2 regions of the Pseudomonas moorei genome follow, and region 1 is predicted to be linked to the other one. Evidence: riboswitches for the same ligand, from Rfam matches in the RefSeq annotation. Region 1 holds a riboswitch; the other holds the start of a gene.
The links. Region 1 has a riboswitch for cobalamin ahead of cobO (cob(I)yrinic acid a,c-diamide adenosyltransferase). Riboswitches for the same ligand answer to the same signal wherever they lie in the genome.
Positions count from the first base shown of each region.

Region 2: it holds a riboswitch for cobalamin, as region 1 does, so the genes downstream of both, cobW (cobalamin biosynthesis protein CobW) here and cobO (cob(I)yrinic acid a,c-diamide adenosyltransferase) in region 1, are expected to answer to the same signal.

Region 1 is NZ_AP035776.1:6,048,665-6,055,833, reverse strand. It holds gene ACGJAX_RS28220 (C40 family peptidase) at 1-225, shown strand, start outside; gene ACGJAX_RS28215 (class I SAM-dependent methyltransferase) at 244-906, shown strand; gene ACGJAX_RS28210 (PQQ-dependent sugar dehydrogenase) at 946-2,259, opposite strand; gene ACGJAX_RS28205 (hypothetical protein) at 2,327-2,911, opposite strand; cobalamin riboswitch at 3,063-3,294, shown strand; gene cobO (cob(I)yrinic acid a,c-diamide adenosyltransferase) at 3,376-3,987, shown strand; gene ACGJAX_RS28195 (cobyrinate a,c-diamide synthase) at 3,998-5,380, shown strand; gene bluB (5,6-dimethylbenzimidazole synthase) at 5,377-6,027, shown strand; gene cbiB (adenosylcobinamide-phosphate synthase CbiB) at 6,024-6,932, shown strand; gene cobD (threonine-phosphate decarboxylase CobD) at 6,925-7,169, shown strand, end outside.
Region 2 is NZ_AP035776.1:4,168,403-4,175,571, forward strand. It holds gene ACGJAX_RS19635 (fatty acid cis/trans isomerase) at 1-731, shown strand, start outside; gene nfuA (Fe-S biogenesis protein NfuA) at 1,026-1,610, shown strand; gene cobM (precorrin-4 C(11)-methyltransferase) at 1,776-2,522, opposite strand; gene ACGJAX_RS19650 (cobalamin biosynthesis protein) at 2,605-3,018, opposite strand; gene ACGJAX_RS19655 (CbtA family protein) at 3,015-3,707, opposite strand; gene ACGJAX_RS19660 (CbtB-domain containing protein) at 3,719-3,913, opposite strand; cobalamin riboswitch at 4,032-4,258, opposite strand; cobalamin riboswitch at 4,384-4,596, shown strand; gene cobW (cobalamin biosynthesis protein CobW) at 4,695-5,762, shown strand; gene cobN (cobaltochelatase subunit CobN) at 5,766-7,169, shown strand, end outside.

The DNA.
Region 1 (7,169 bases):
GTGGGCAAGGAAGGCCTGCAGACCGGTGATCTGATCTTCTTTGCCACCAATGGCGGTTCACAGGTCAGTCATGCGGGCATCTACGTCGGCGAAGGCCGCTTCGTGCATGCACCTGCCACCGGCGGCACAGTCAAGCTCGACAGCTTGTCCAAGGCGTATTGGCAGAAAGCCTACCTGAGCGCCAAGCGTGTCCTGCAACCGGAACACCTGGCGCGCAACCCGTAATAGCCAGAGAGTGCTCTCATGACCGCTCGCACGCTCAATCTCGACGACTCGCTCTATCACTACCTGCTCGACGTGTCCCTGCGCGAAACGCCGCTGCTCAAGCGCTTGCGCGACGAAACCCAGGCGCTGCCGATGGCGCGCTGGCAAGTGGCGCCGGAGCAGGGTCAGTTTCTTGCGTTGCTGGTGAAGCTCACCGGTGCCCGACGTCTGCTGGAAATCGGCACCTTCACCGGTTACAGCGCGCTGTGCATGGCCGCGGCATTGCCCGATGACGGCTCATTGATCTGCTGCGACATGCCGGGTGACTACAACGCCACCGCACGCCGTTACTGGCAGGAGGCCGGGCTGGCCGGTCGAATCGATCTGCGTCTGGCACCTGCGCTGCAAACCCTGGACGAACTGGAACGGCAAGGGCAGGACGGGCGGTTCGATCTGGTGTTCATCGACGCCGACAAGGCCAATTACCCCACTTATCTTGAGCACGCGCTGCGACTGCTGCGGGTGGGTGGCTTGGCGGTGTTTGATAACACGCTGTGGAGCGGGCGGGTGCTGGAAGAGAATCCGCAGAGTGCAGACACCCGAGCCATCCAGGCACTCAACCGTGCCTTGAAGGATGACTCGCGGGTGGATCTGTCGTTGTTGCCGCTGGGCGATGGGCTCACGCTTTGCCGCAAACGCTGATCCCTTGTGGCTCCAGGTGGGGGCGGGCTTGACGTGTCATTATTTAGCCGCTGAAACCCGCCAAACCTTGTTCCCCACATCATCTGCCACCAACAAGTCGCCCTGCTGATCGATCACCACGCCCACCGGCCGGCCCATGGCTTTTTCTTCGTTATTGAGGAAGCCCGTGAGTACGTCCACCGGCTGCCCGCTGGGTTTACCGGCGCTGAACGGTACGAAGATCACCTTGTAGCCACTGTGTGGCTTGCGGTTCCATGAGCCATGCTGGCCGACGAAGGCGCCTTCGGTGAATGGCGCCGGCAACCGGCTGCCTTCGGCAAATGTCAGGCCCAGTGACGCCGTGTGCGGGCCGACTGCATAGTCCGGCGCGATCGCCTTGGCCACCAGGTCCGGGTTCTGCGGTTCGACGCGAACGTCGACATGCTGGCCGTAGTAGCTGAACGGCCAGCCATAGAACGCGCCGTCCTTGACCGAGGTGATGTAGTCCGGCACCAGATCACTACCGATTTCATCGCGCTCATTGACCGCTGTCCACAGTGCGCCGCTTTGCGGCTCCCAGGACAGGCCATTGGGGTTGCGCAAGCCCGAGGCAAAGATCCGGTGGTTGCCGGTGGCGCGATCCACTTCCCAGATCGCCGCGCGACCTTCTTCCTTGTCCATGCCGTTTTCGGCGACGTTGCTGTTCGAACCCACCGTGACGTACAGCTTGCTGCCGTCCTTGCTGGCGATGACGTTTTTGGTCCAGTGGTGATTCAGCGTACCGCCGGGCAGGTCGAGCACTTTGACCGGTGGCGACTTGATCGCCGTATCACCGGTTTCATAGTGAAAGCGCAGCAGGCGATCGGTGTCGGCGACGTACAGGTCATTGCCGACCAGCGTCATGCCGAAGGGCGAGTTCAGGTTTTCCAGAAACACCGTGCGGGTTTCCGCGATGCCGTCGTGGTCCCGGTCGCGCAGCAGGGTGATGCGATTCGCGCTCGGCACGCCCGCACCGGCGCGGCCCATGACTTTCTTCATGACCCATCCGCGCAGGCCTGTGCCGTCATCGGGTTTGGGTGGGGCATTGGTTTCGGCGACCAGCACGTCGCCGTTGGGTAGCACATAGAGCCAGCGCGGGTGGTCGAGGTTCTCGGCGAACGCAGCGACTTGAGTGCCGGCAGCGGCGACGGGGCTCGCGCCGTCGGGCCAGCCAATCGCCGGGGCGATGTTGATCGTCGGCAGCAGCGTCTTGTTGGGTTCTGGCAACTTGGGTGACGGGCCGGTGCCGTCGGCGACTTGCAGGCTGGAGGTTTCACCGCAAGCGGCGAGCCCTCCGGCGAGCGCGATAACGAGAACGAGCTGGGGCTTGCGCATACTGATCTTCCCTGTGAATGCAGTGACCTGATCAATAGAGAAGTTTCGTTGCGCGATGGTTCAACCGTTAGCCGCGAGCTTCCTTGAGCAGCACGGCGATACCGGGGTGGTAGTGCCCCCCTTCGTTGCGCAACTTGCGGTAGGCGTAAGGGAAGTACCAGGCGACGGCGCAGGTGTGCTCTTTTTGCAGGTCGTCGACCATGTCCTGCAGTTCTTCCGGGGTGGCGCCTTGCTGGGCTTTGTGCGGTGCCACGAACAGGCAGCCGAGTTTCAGGTCGCTGGCGTAGCTGATGCGTTTGGCGTCACTGGTGATGTCCTGCAGGGCTTGCGTCAGGTTCAGGCTGTTGACCCGTGGCCAGCGTTGCGTGGCCTGTAACCAGGCGCGTGATTCAGGCGTGGCGATAAACAGATCGGCGCGGCCGTTGCGCTCGCCTTCCTCGATGTGTTTGCGCGTGGGCGATTGTTGCAGGGTCACCATTTCGGCCATCCAGGCGGCGGCGGAAAGCAGGCCGAGATTGGCTTTTTCGTCGAGCCAGTAAGGCGTTTCGTTATCGCCGCGCACGGCGTTGTAGCGGTCGATACAGTCAAACCAGCGCTCCAGCAGCGGGCGCAGGAATTCCAGCTTCGGATTGCTGATGATGATGCCTTGCATGGGGCTTACCCTTGTTATTGTGATGTGGGTTGTGGCTCTTTGATATCATTGCTTGCAGTGTGGCACAAGATTGGCGTCAGTTTATTGATCAACGGCAGTTATTCACTCGCCCGGCCGGTCTTCATTTGACGCTCCACCCCCAACCCTCTAACCTTCGCGGCTTGTTTCAGGTGCTCTGTGGCTTGGGTCGACAGAGTGAAACAGGGAAGCCGGTGAGTGGACGCTTCGAGCACGAAGGCCGCGATCCCGGCGCTGCCCCCGCAACGGTAAATGAGTGAAGACTGTGCCTTGAGCCACTGTGCCGAGTATCGACACGGGAAGGCGCACAGTCAGGCCAACGCCGCTCATGAGCCCGGAGACCGGCCTGATCCATCCAAGCGGCGTCACGGTGGGCGATGCCAGGCTTCTTGCCGTCTTTTCTTGTGCCCGCCCGCCGTTATCCTGCCTCAACGGAGAGCTCTCCCATGACTGATACCCCTGATCGTGACGAACGTCATCTGGCGCGCATGCTGCGCAAAAAAGCCGTGATCGATGAGCGCATCGCCAACTCCCCGAACGAATGCGGCCTGCTGCTGGTACTCACCGGCAACGGCAAGGGCAAGAGCAGCTCGGCGTTCGGCATGCTGGCCCGGTCGATGGGCCATGGCATGCAGTGCGGTGTGGTTCAGTTCATCAAGGGGCGCAATAGCACGGGTGAGGAGCTGTTCTTCCGGCGCTTCCCGGAGCAGGTGCGTTTTCATGTGATGGGCGAGGGCTTCACCTGGGAAACCCAGGATCGCCAGCGCGACATCGCCGCCGCCGAAGCGGCCTGGGCGGTTTCGCAACAGTTGCTGCGCGACCCCTCCATCGGCCTGGTGGTGCTGGATGAGTTGAACATCGCCCTCAAGCACGGCTACCTCGATCTCGATCAGGTGCTCGGCGATCTGCAGGCACGCCCGCCGATGCAACATGTGGTGGTTACCGGCCGTGGCGCCAAGCCGGAGATGATCGAGCTGGCCGACACCGTCACCGAAATGGGCATGATCAAGCACGCCTTCCAGGCCGGTATCAAGGCGCAAAAAGGCGTCGAGCTGTGAGTCGTATTGTATGAATAGCCCTCGTCAATGCCCGGCGGTGCTGATTGCCGCGCCGGCCTCCGGTCAGGGCAAGACCACCGTCACCGCTGCGTTGGCCCGTTTGCATCGCAATCAGGGGCGCAAGGTTCGCGTGTTCAAATGTGGCCCGGACTTTCTCGACCCGATGATTCTGGAGCGCGCCAGCGGTGCGCCGGTGTATCAACTGGACATGTGGATGGTGGGCGAGCAGGAGAGTCGTCGGCTGTTGTGGGAGGCCGCGGGTGAAGCGGACCTGATCCTCATCGAAGGTGTCATGGGCCTGTTTGACGGCACGCCGTCCAGTGCCGACCTGGCGCGGCACTTCGGTGTGCCGGTGCTGGGGGTGATCGACGGCACTGCCATGGCCCAGACCTTTGGTGCCCTGGCCCTGGGGCTGGCGCGCTATCAACCCGACTTGCCATTTGCCGGTGTCCTGGCCAACCGCGTGGGCACCCTGCGTCACGCGCAATTGCTTGAGGGCAGCCTGACCGAAGGCCTGCGTTGGTACGGCGCGTTGTCCCGTGAAACCGGAATCGAATTGCCGAGTCGTCACCTCGGACTGGTGCAGGCCAGCGAGTTGAACGATCTTGATCTGCGCCTCGATGCGGCGGCCGATGCCCTGGCCAGCAGTTGCGAGGTGGCGCTACCGCCGGCCGTGGAATTCGCGGCCCCGGATGTCATCGCTGCCGATCCCTTGCTGGCCGGTGTGCGCATTGCTGTGGCCCGTGACGAAGCCTTTGCCTTTACCTATGGCGCAAGCCTGGATTTGCTGCGGGCCATGGGCGCCGAGCTGGCGTTTTTCTCGCCGATCCGTGACACCGGTTTGCCCGAGGCAGACAGCCTCTATCTGCCGGGTGGTTATCCCGAACTGCACCATGTGGCGTTGTCGCAAAACACCTCGATGTTGAACGCGATCCGCGCGCACCACGAAGCGGGCAAGCCGTTGCTCGCCGAATGTGGCGGCATGCTGTATCTGCTCGATTCGCTGACCGATGTCGAGGGTTCGCGTGCAGAACTGGTCGGCTTGCTGGCCGGTGATGCGGTGATGCAAAAGCGTCTGGCGGCGCTGGCGCTACAGGCTGTCGAATTGCCGGAAGGGTCGCTGCGCGGGCACACCTATCATCATTCGCTGACCACCACTGAGCTTGTACCGATTGCCCGAGGCTTGAGCCCCAATGGCGGGCGCGGGGCGGAGGCGGTTTATCGTGAGGGACGGATGACAGCCTCTTATGTGCATTTCTATTTTCCGTCCAATCCGACGGCTGTAGCCGCATTGTTTGCACCCGATCTTGAGGACGCCTTCGCCGGCAAGCCGGCTCCTGCAGTTGATCACCTGAACCCTGTAGGCGCTGGCTTGCCAGCGAAGAGGCCATGACCGACAACGCATTCACCGAAGCCGAACGCGCAGCGGTTTACCGCGCCATCGGCGAACGTCGCGACATGCGTCACTTCAGTGGCGGTACGGTCGAGCCCGAATTGCTGCGGCGGTTGCTCGAAGCCGCGCACCAGGCGCCGAGTGTCGGCTTGATGCAGCCCTGGCGGTTCATCCGCATCAGCGACCGAACCCTGCGCGGCCAGATCCAGGAACTGGTGGAGCAAGAGCGCATTCGCACCGCCGAAGCCCTCGGCGAACGCACCGACGAATTCATGCAGCTCAAGGTCGAAGGCATCAGTGATTGCGCCGAGGTGTTGGTGGCGGCGCTGATGGACGATCGCGAGCGGCATATTTTCGGTCGTCGCACCTTGCCGGAAATGGACATGGCGTCGTTGTCCTGCGCGATCCAGAACCTGTGGCTGGCGGCCCGGGCCGAAGGTTTGGGCATGGGCTGGGTTTCGCTGTTCGAACCGCAAGCCCTGGCCGATTTGCTCTGCTTGCCCTCCGGGGCCAAGCCACTGGCCGTTTTGTGCCTGGGACCGGTCAAGGAATTCTACCCGGCGCCGATGCTGGTTCTGGAAGGGTGGGCGCAGGCGCGTCCGCTAAGTGAACTGCTGTACGAAAATTATTGGGGAGTGCGCCAATGAGTGTGGCGTTGTTGAGTGTCGCCGCTGTGGCGCTGGATGCGCTGCTGGGTGAACCCAAGCGCTGGCATCCGCTGGTGGCGTTCGGCCGGTTTGCCGAGCGTATCGAGCAGCGTTTCAACGCGGGTGGTCGCGGCTGGCGCAGTCACGGGTTCACCGCGTGGGTGATCGCGGTGTTGCCATTGACCTTGTTGGCCACGGCATTTTCCTGGGCGCCTTATGTGGGCTGGATGGTCGAGATTCTCGCGCTGTATTGCGCCCTCGGCATGCGCAGCCTGGGCGAACACGTCGAGCCCGTGGCCAAGGCCTTGCGCAGCGATGATCTGGATGCGGCGCGTACGCGCGTCAGTTACCTGGTCAGCCGCAAGACCAGCGAACTGGATAAAACCGAAGTGGCCCGTGCGGCCACCGAATCGGTGCTGGAGAACGGCAGTGACGCGGTGTTTGCCGCACTGTTCTGGTTTGCCGTGGCCGGCGCGCCAGGCGTGGTGCTCTACCGTTTGAGCAACACCCTGGACGCCATGTGGGGCTATCGCAACGAGCGCTTCGAGCGTTTCGGCTGGGCGGCAGCCAGGATCGATGATGTGCTCAATTTCATTCCTGCGCGTCTGGTGGCGTTGACTTACGCCTTGCTGGGCAAAACCCGACTGGCCCTCAAATGCTGGCGGACCCAGGGTCCGACCTGGGACAGCCCGAACGCCGGTCCGGTAATGGCCGCGGGGGCCGGTGCGCTGGGTGTCGAGTTGGGTGGGGCGGCGATCTATCACGGTGAACTGCATCAACGTCCGCAACTGGGCGAAGGCCTGCCGGCGGATGCCGACTCCATCGATCGTGGCTGGCAATTGGTCCAGCGCGGGGTATGGTTATGGCTGCTGATTCTCTGCCTGGGGGCTGAATTTTATGCTTGAGCACGGTGGACGGTTGCGCAAGGCGGCGCTCGAATACGGCATCGAGGAAGCCGATTGGCTTGACCTGTCCAGCGGCCTTGCGCCCTGGCCGTTTCCCATTCCGGATATCCCCCTGCGAGCATGGGCGCGCCTGCCGGAAACCGATGACGGGCTGGAACAGGCCGCCTGCGACTACTACGGCACTCTGCAGGTGTTGCCGGTGGCCGGTTCGCAGATGGCCATCCAGTTGCTGCCGCG
Region 2 (7,169 bases), 1.9 Mb from region 1:
AGAACTTCCTGCGCCTGATGCCGGCCAATTCCCGCGACCGTTACCTGGATGACTGGTACCAGAGCAGTGGCAAATTCAAGATGTGGCTGGACTACGAATCGATCGACGACGACACGCCGACGGCGCTGAAACTCGATCCAGATGACCCCAAGCGCGATTTCGCCATGCAGTTGCTGGCGCGCTATGGCGAGCTCAACGCCAATCCGGACCCGATCAATCGCTGTGACGGTGCCTACTGCTCGCGACCCAACATCGACCCGGACCTGCAAGGCGCCGAACAGGCCTTGAGTCGCCTGGCTTCACGCCCGGCGGCCGGACTCAAGGTCATCGACCAATTGCCCGAAGCGACCATGTTGCGCGTCGAGGCCGCGAGCGGCCAGCGTGTGGTCTACAGCCTGCTGCGCAACCGGGCGCACAGCAATGTGGCGTTCCTGCTGGGCGAGTCGCTGCGCTATCAGCCGGGGCTCGACACGCTCACCATTTATCCGGGGGTCATGAGCAGCTACCCGAACTTCATGTTCAACATTCCCGCCGAGCAAGTCCCGGCCTTTGTCGACGCCATGGAAAACGCCAGGGACGCCGACAGCTTCGAGAAGATTGTCGAGCGCTGGGGTGTAAGGCGCAGTCACCCGCAGTTCTGGGAGTACTTCCATGACCTGAGCCGCTACATCCACGAAACCGATCCGGTGGAAGAGGGCGTGCTGGACATGAACCGCTACGAGAACCTTTGATCAACCTTTGACACGATGGGCCGATGCCGGACGCTTTAGGCGCCATGTCGAAATCCTTTCCCGAGCGCAACAGACTGTTCCTATGTGATGATCGCGGTTTGTTCTGCCATCATCGGGTCGGGATCATGGCTAAGCTACGAATGGGTGGAAAAATGCAGCTATCGGTGGCTTAAAGTATGGAATGACGGCGAACCGGAGAGCGAGGTGGCTTCGGTTCTTTCCCGACAAAAATACTAGGACTTTGTCCGGCGCGATGATTGGCGTAAACTGCGCCCAAGCCTGCGAGGAGTTTCCATGACCGCTATAACCATCACCGACGCCGCCCATGATTATCTGGCTGATCTGCTCTCCAAGCAGAACACCCCGGGCATCGGCATCCGCATCTTTATCACCCAGCCTGGCACCCAGTACGCCGAAACCTGCATTGCCTACTGCAAGCCGGGCGAAGAAAAACCTGAAGACACCGCTCTGGGGCTGAAAAGCTTCACCGCTTACATCGATTCGTTCAGCGAAGCTTTCCTGGACGATGCGGTCGTCGACTACGCCACCGACCGCATGGGCGGCCAGCTGACCATCAAGGCGCCAAACGCCAAAGTTCCGATGGTCAATGCCGACAGCCCGATCAACGAGCGCATCAACTATTACCTGCAAACCGAGATCAACCCGGGGCTGGCCAGCCACGGCGGTCAGGTCAGCCTGATCGATGTGGTTGAAGACGGCATCGCCGTTCTCCAGTTCGGCGGCGGTTGCCAGGGCTGCGGCCAGGCGGACGTCACCCTGAAGGAAGGCATTGAGCGCACCCTGCTTGAGCGTATACCTGAGCTCAAGGGTGTTCGTGACGTGACCGACCATACGCAGAAAGAAAACGCCTACTACTAAGGCGTTCGCTGCGAAAAAAGACGGCGCTGTGGCGAGGGAGCTTGCTCCCGTTTGATGGCGTAGCCATCACAATACAGCCGATGCATTTTTCCTAGATGAATGCCTTGGCTGATGTTGGGACCGCTTCGCGGTCCAGCGGGAGCAAGCGCCCTCGCCACAAGTGCTTTAGGGGCGGTACAAATGCGCATGGCCGGCGCGATACAGCGACGACTCGCTGAAATGGTCACTGCCCAGCACCCGTCCCACCAGAATCAATGCCGTGCGCCGAAACCCCTTGGCCTGAACCTTCCCGGCAATGTTCTCCAGCGTCCCTACCACCCAGTCCTGATCCGGCCAGGTTGCCCGATGAATCACCGCGATCGGACAGTCCGCGCCGTAATGTGGCAGTAATTCGGCCAGGATTTTTTCCAGATGATTGACCCCCAGATGAATCGCCATGGTTGCCCCATGTTGCGCCAGGCTGGCCAATTCTTCGCCGGCCGGCATCACCGTTTTGTCGGCATAGCGGGTCAGGATTACGCTTTGTGAGACATCGGGCAGGGTCAGTTCCGCCCCCAAAAGCGCCGCGCAGGCCGCCGTAGCGGTGACCCCGGGAATGATTTCAAAGGCAATGCCGAGTTCGCGCAGATAGCGAATCTGCTCACCGATCGCGCCGTAGAGGCTCGGGTCGCCGGAATGCACGCGTGCCACGTCTTGACCCTTGGCATCGGCGGCCTTGATCAGGTCGATGATCTGTTCCAGGTGCAGTTCGGCGCTGTTGACCACCTGTTCGGCGCAATGGCCCTGCAGCACAGCGGCGGGCACCAGCGAACCGGCGTAGATGATCACCGGGCAGCTACGAATCAGCCGCTGGCCTTTGACGGTGATCAGCTCGGGGTCGCCTGGACCTGCGCCAATGAAGTAGACGGTCATCGTCGATTCCTGTGGGAAAAGGGGGCTGGGCAGGGCGCCAGATGAAGATTGCTCATGATTGAACGCGCGGATTATCGGGATTTTACGTCGAGCTGGCCAATGCCAGGGTGGCCTGGGCATATTTTTGCCGGGTAATCAGCAACTTGGCCGGCGTCTGGGTCAACTGTTCGGCCAGGGCCAGGGCGGCACTTTCCGCGACACCGTAGCAGCCGGTACGCTCGAAGGCGATCTGCGAATGATGACTGAGTTGAGGCTCATAGCCGGCCAACTGGGCGCTGCTGAAATACGTCAATGGCAGTGAGAGTTGCTCGGCCAGTTCGACAAGGGCTGGTTCGTCGCGCTTCAAATCAATACTCGCCAGGGCCTTGATCTGATGCAGTCCGATCTGATGCGCTTGCAACGCCTGATCAAGCAGCGCCCGCAAAGTACTGACGGGGCAGCCTCGTTGGCAGCCCAGGCCGACCACCAGGGTCGGCGCTGTGCCGGTATCGGTCATGCGTGGTATTGGTCATCGAGCTTGCGGCGGAACAGCCAGGCGCTGATCAGGCCCAGGGCCAGCCAGAATGCGACGTTGGTCAACTGCGAAGCAATTTTGAATTGGGTTTCCAGTGCTTGCGGTGCTAGCATCGAGTGCACTTCCGGCTGCGGCGCGCCAATCACGTGGGGGACGGCAATGATGGCTGCACCCAGGACTTTCATCAGCCAGTGGCGGCTGAACACGATCAATGCGATGCCGACCGCGGTTGAGGCGGCAGTGCCAATCCACCAGGTTTGCCGTTGCGCCAGATCGGCAGCGGCGGTGCCTGGCAGTTCAGGCGGCAGGCCGAGGGTCGGCGCGAGCACGAAGGTCGCGTAACCGGCCAAGCCCCAGAGCAGCCCCTGTGAGGTTTTGGTCGGCGCGCGCAAGGTGTACAGGCCGGCGAGCATCAGGGCGAAACCGACAGCCACCACCAGATTGCCGCCGGTGGTCGACAACACGCGTTGCCAGCCGTTTTCCGGCTCCCAGGCTTCGGCATCGTGGGTGTGAGCGGCGTGTTCATGCATTTCGACCGACGCAGGTTCCGCTTTTTCGTAGGTTTCGGCCTGCAAAATCAGCGGAGCGACCCAGAAACTTTGCAGCAGAGTCAGCAGCAGGGCGGCCAGCAACCCCGTGAAGCCTGCGGTTTGCGCGATACGCTTGATCATGTCGGCGGGTCTCAATGGCACGGGAAGGCGGCGCTGTGACGGGTATCGTGAGCGGCGTTGTGAATCGCTTCGATGTGCGAGAAACCGGCGAAATACACAAGGCACGCGCCGAGGATCGACGCACAAACGGCGGCGGTCAGGCGTTGAGTCAGGGTTGTGGTGCTGCTCGTGGTGGTGCTGTGGTCGGTGGTGCTGATGATCGACATGGCGCTTCCCTCAGTTCTGTCAGCGGGGAATGAGAGCGCATGCAAATCCCTGCACGAGCGAGCGCGCAGAGGTTCGAACAGCGCCCGCCCACCGCGGGTTGTCATTCAGTGATTGTAAGGTTCACTTTGTGTTGCGGGCCGGTCTCCGGGCTCACGAGGGGTGTTGGCTATCGCCTGAACCTGCAAGCATCACCTTCCCATGCCGCACGGGCACAGTGGATCTGACGCTTCGCTCGCTTACCGTTGCGGGGGCAGCACCGGACTGACATGGCTTAAGAGTAAAGCACATGATTCACCGGTTTCCCGTTTCACCCTGTGAAGGGCACCCGTAACAAGGCGTGTAGGAGAGCATGGGCAAGGGTGGGGCGTCAATTGGCAAGCGTTCTCAACTCGGGGCGCAGTTGCTCGCGATGACGGCGTTGAGGCGCTGTAGAACTCAGCATGAACATTGACCCGCCCCAATACGATGCGTAGCCTTGCGCTTTCGAGGTTCTTCGGCGTTTGTCGAAGCTAAGAAGGGAACGCGGTCGAAGCCGCGGCTGCCCCCGCAACTGTGAACGGTGATGTTCGCTGCCACGCCACTGCACGCTCAAGTCCTGAGCCCGCGGGAAGGCGCAGCCAACGCCAGTCAAGCGACTGGCACACCGTCAGCCAGGAGACCTGCCTCGATACAGTTTCTCACTACAACCGGGCGGGGTGATCCGGTGGCGAACGCTTCCGGCGCGCACAGGCGTTGCCGGTACTCGTCCCGTATGCCCGCCACCTTGCCAAAGGGCATTCGATGAAAACACTGGCCAAACTCCCCGTCACCATCGTTACCGGCTTCCTCGGCTCGGGCAAAACCACCTTGCTGCGGCACATGCTCGACAACGCTCAGGGGCGCCGCATTGCGGTGATCGTCAACGAGTTCGGCGAACTGGGCATCGACGGTGAAATCCTCAAACAGTGCTCCATCGGTTGCACCGAAGAAGAAGCCAATGGCCGGGTCTACGAACTGGCCAACGGCTGCCTGTGCTGCACCGTTCAGGAAGAGTTCTTTCCGGTGATGCGCGAACTGGTCGCCCGTCGCGGCGATCTTGACCATATCCTCATCGAAACCTCGGGCCTGGCCCTGCCAAAGCCGCTGGTCCAGGCTTTTCAGTGGCCGGAAATCCGCAGCGCCTGCACCGTCGACGCGGTGATCACCGTGGTCGACAGCCCGGCCGTGGCCGCCGGCACTTTCGCCGCGTTCCCGGATCAGGTGGATGCCCAGCGCAAACTCGACCCGAACCTGGATCACGAATCGCCGCTGCACGAGCTGTTCGCCGACCAGTTGTCCAGCGCTGATCTGGTGATCCTCAACAAGGCTGACCTGATCAGCCCGGAAGACCTGGCCCGCGTCCGCCTGGAAGTCGCCGAAGAGTTGCCGCCAGCGGTCAAGGTCATCGAAGCCAGCAGCGGTCGCCTGCCACTGGACGTGCTGATCGGCCTGGGCGCCGGCTCCGAAGAACACATCGACAGCCGCCACAGCCATCACGATCATCACCACGACGATGACGATCATGACGACCACGATCACGACGCTTTCGATTCTATCTCCATCGAGCTGCCGGCCTCTGACGAAAGCCTGCTGATGGACGCACTGACGCAACTGGTGGTCGAGCACAGCATCCTGCGGGTCAAGGGTTTCGCGGCGATCCCGAACAAACCGATGCGCCTGCTGATCCAGGGCGTGGGCACTCGTTTCGACAAACACTTCGACCGTCAGTGGGGTGGCGAAGAAGAACGCACCACGCGTCTGGTGTTGATCGGCCAGGCGCTGGACGCCGCATTGCTCGAAACGCAATTGCGCGCCGCGCTTAGCGTGTAAGCCATGCACCTGCTCAGGACCCAGCCCGGCGGTTTCGTGTCGGATGACAACATTGCCGACCTTGGGCAAACCCCCGCCGAACTGGTGATCCTGTGCAGCGGTGACTCCAGTCTGGCGCTGCTCGCCGAAGCGGCGCAGCAGTTGCCCGACGATTACCCGACCGTGCGCCTGGCCAACCCGATGCAGGTGCAGAACCATGCCTCGGTCGATCTGTACGTCGACGAAGTGCTGCGCCACGCCAAGGTCATTCTGATTTCGCTGCACGGCGGCATCGCCTATTGGCGTTATGGCGTCGAGCGGTTGGTGGAGCTTTCCCGGCGTGGGGTGCAGCTGATTCTGGTGCCGGGCGATGACCGTCCCGATCCGGAACTCAGCGACCTCAGCACAGTGACCGTACAGGACCGCGAGCGGCTCTGGCACTTCCTGCGCCAGGGAGGCATGGGCAATGCGCTGGACCTGTTTCGCTGCCTGGCCAATCGCTGGCTGGGTCGTGACTACGCCTGGTCCGAGCCGCAAGTCCTGCCACGCACCGCGATCTATCACCCGCACAAAAGTCCCGCGCAACTGAGCGATTGGCAAGCCGAATGGCGGGCCGACCAACCCGTGGCGGCGGTGCTGTTCTACCGCTCGCACTTGCAGGCGGCGAACACCGCTTTCATCGATGTTTTCTGTCAGCGTTTACAGGCAGCGGGGTTGAACCCGTTGCCCATCGCCCTGGCCAGTTTGAAGGAGCCCGGCTGCCTGTCGGTGGTCGAGGACTGGCTTGACGAGATCGGCGCCTCGGTAATTCTCAACACCACCGGTTTCGCCCAGTCGAGTCCTGAAGCCCCGCATTTGCGTCCGTTTCGCCGCAACATCCCGGTGATTCAGGCGATCTGCGCCCAGGATAACGAACCGGGGTGGCGCGCCAGTGAACAAGGGCTCGGCCCGCGTGATCTGGCAATGCATATCGCCCTGCCGGAACTGGACGGGCGGATCATCAGTCGACCGATCAGCTTCAAGGATCTGGCCTGGCGCAGTGAGCGCAGTCAGTCCGATGTAGTCTGCTACCGCGCGCAACCGGAACGCATGGACTTTGTCGCGGAACTGGCGCGGCGCTGGATCGATCTGGCGCGGCTGCCGAATGCCGAAAAACGCATTGCGCTGATCCTCGCCAACTACCCGACCCGCGATGGTCGCATCGGTAACGGCGTCGGCCTTGATACGCCGGCGGCGGCACTGAATATCCTCCGTTCACTGCATGCCGAAGGTTATCCATTGCCGGCGCAGTTGCCGGACAGCGGCACGGCCCTGATCCAACAACTGCTCGGCGGCGTCAGCAACGATCTCGATACCCTCGACCAGCGTCCTTGCCAGCAGAGCCTGGCCATGGACGATTACCTGCAAATGTTCAACGCGCTGCCCGCA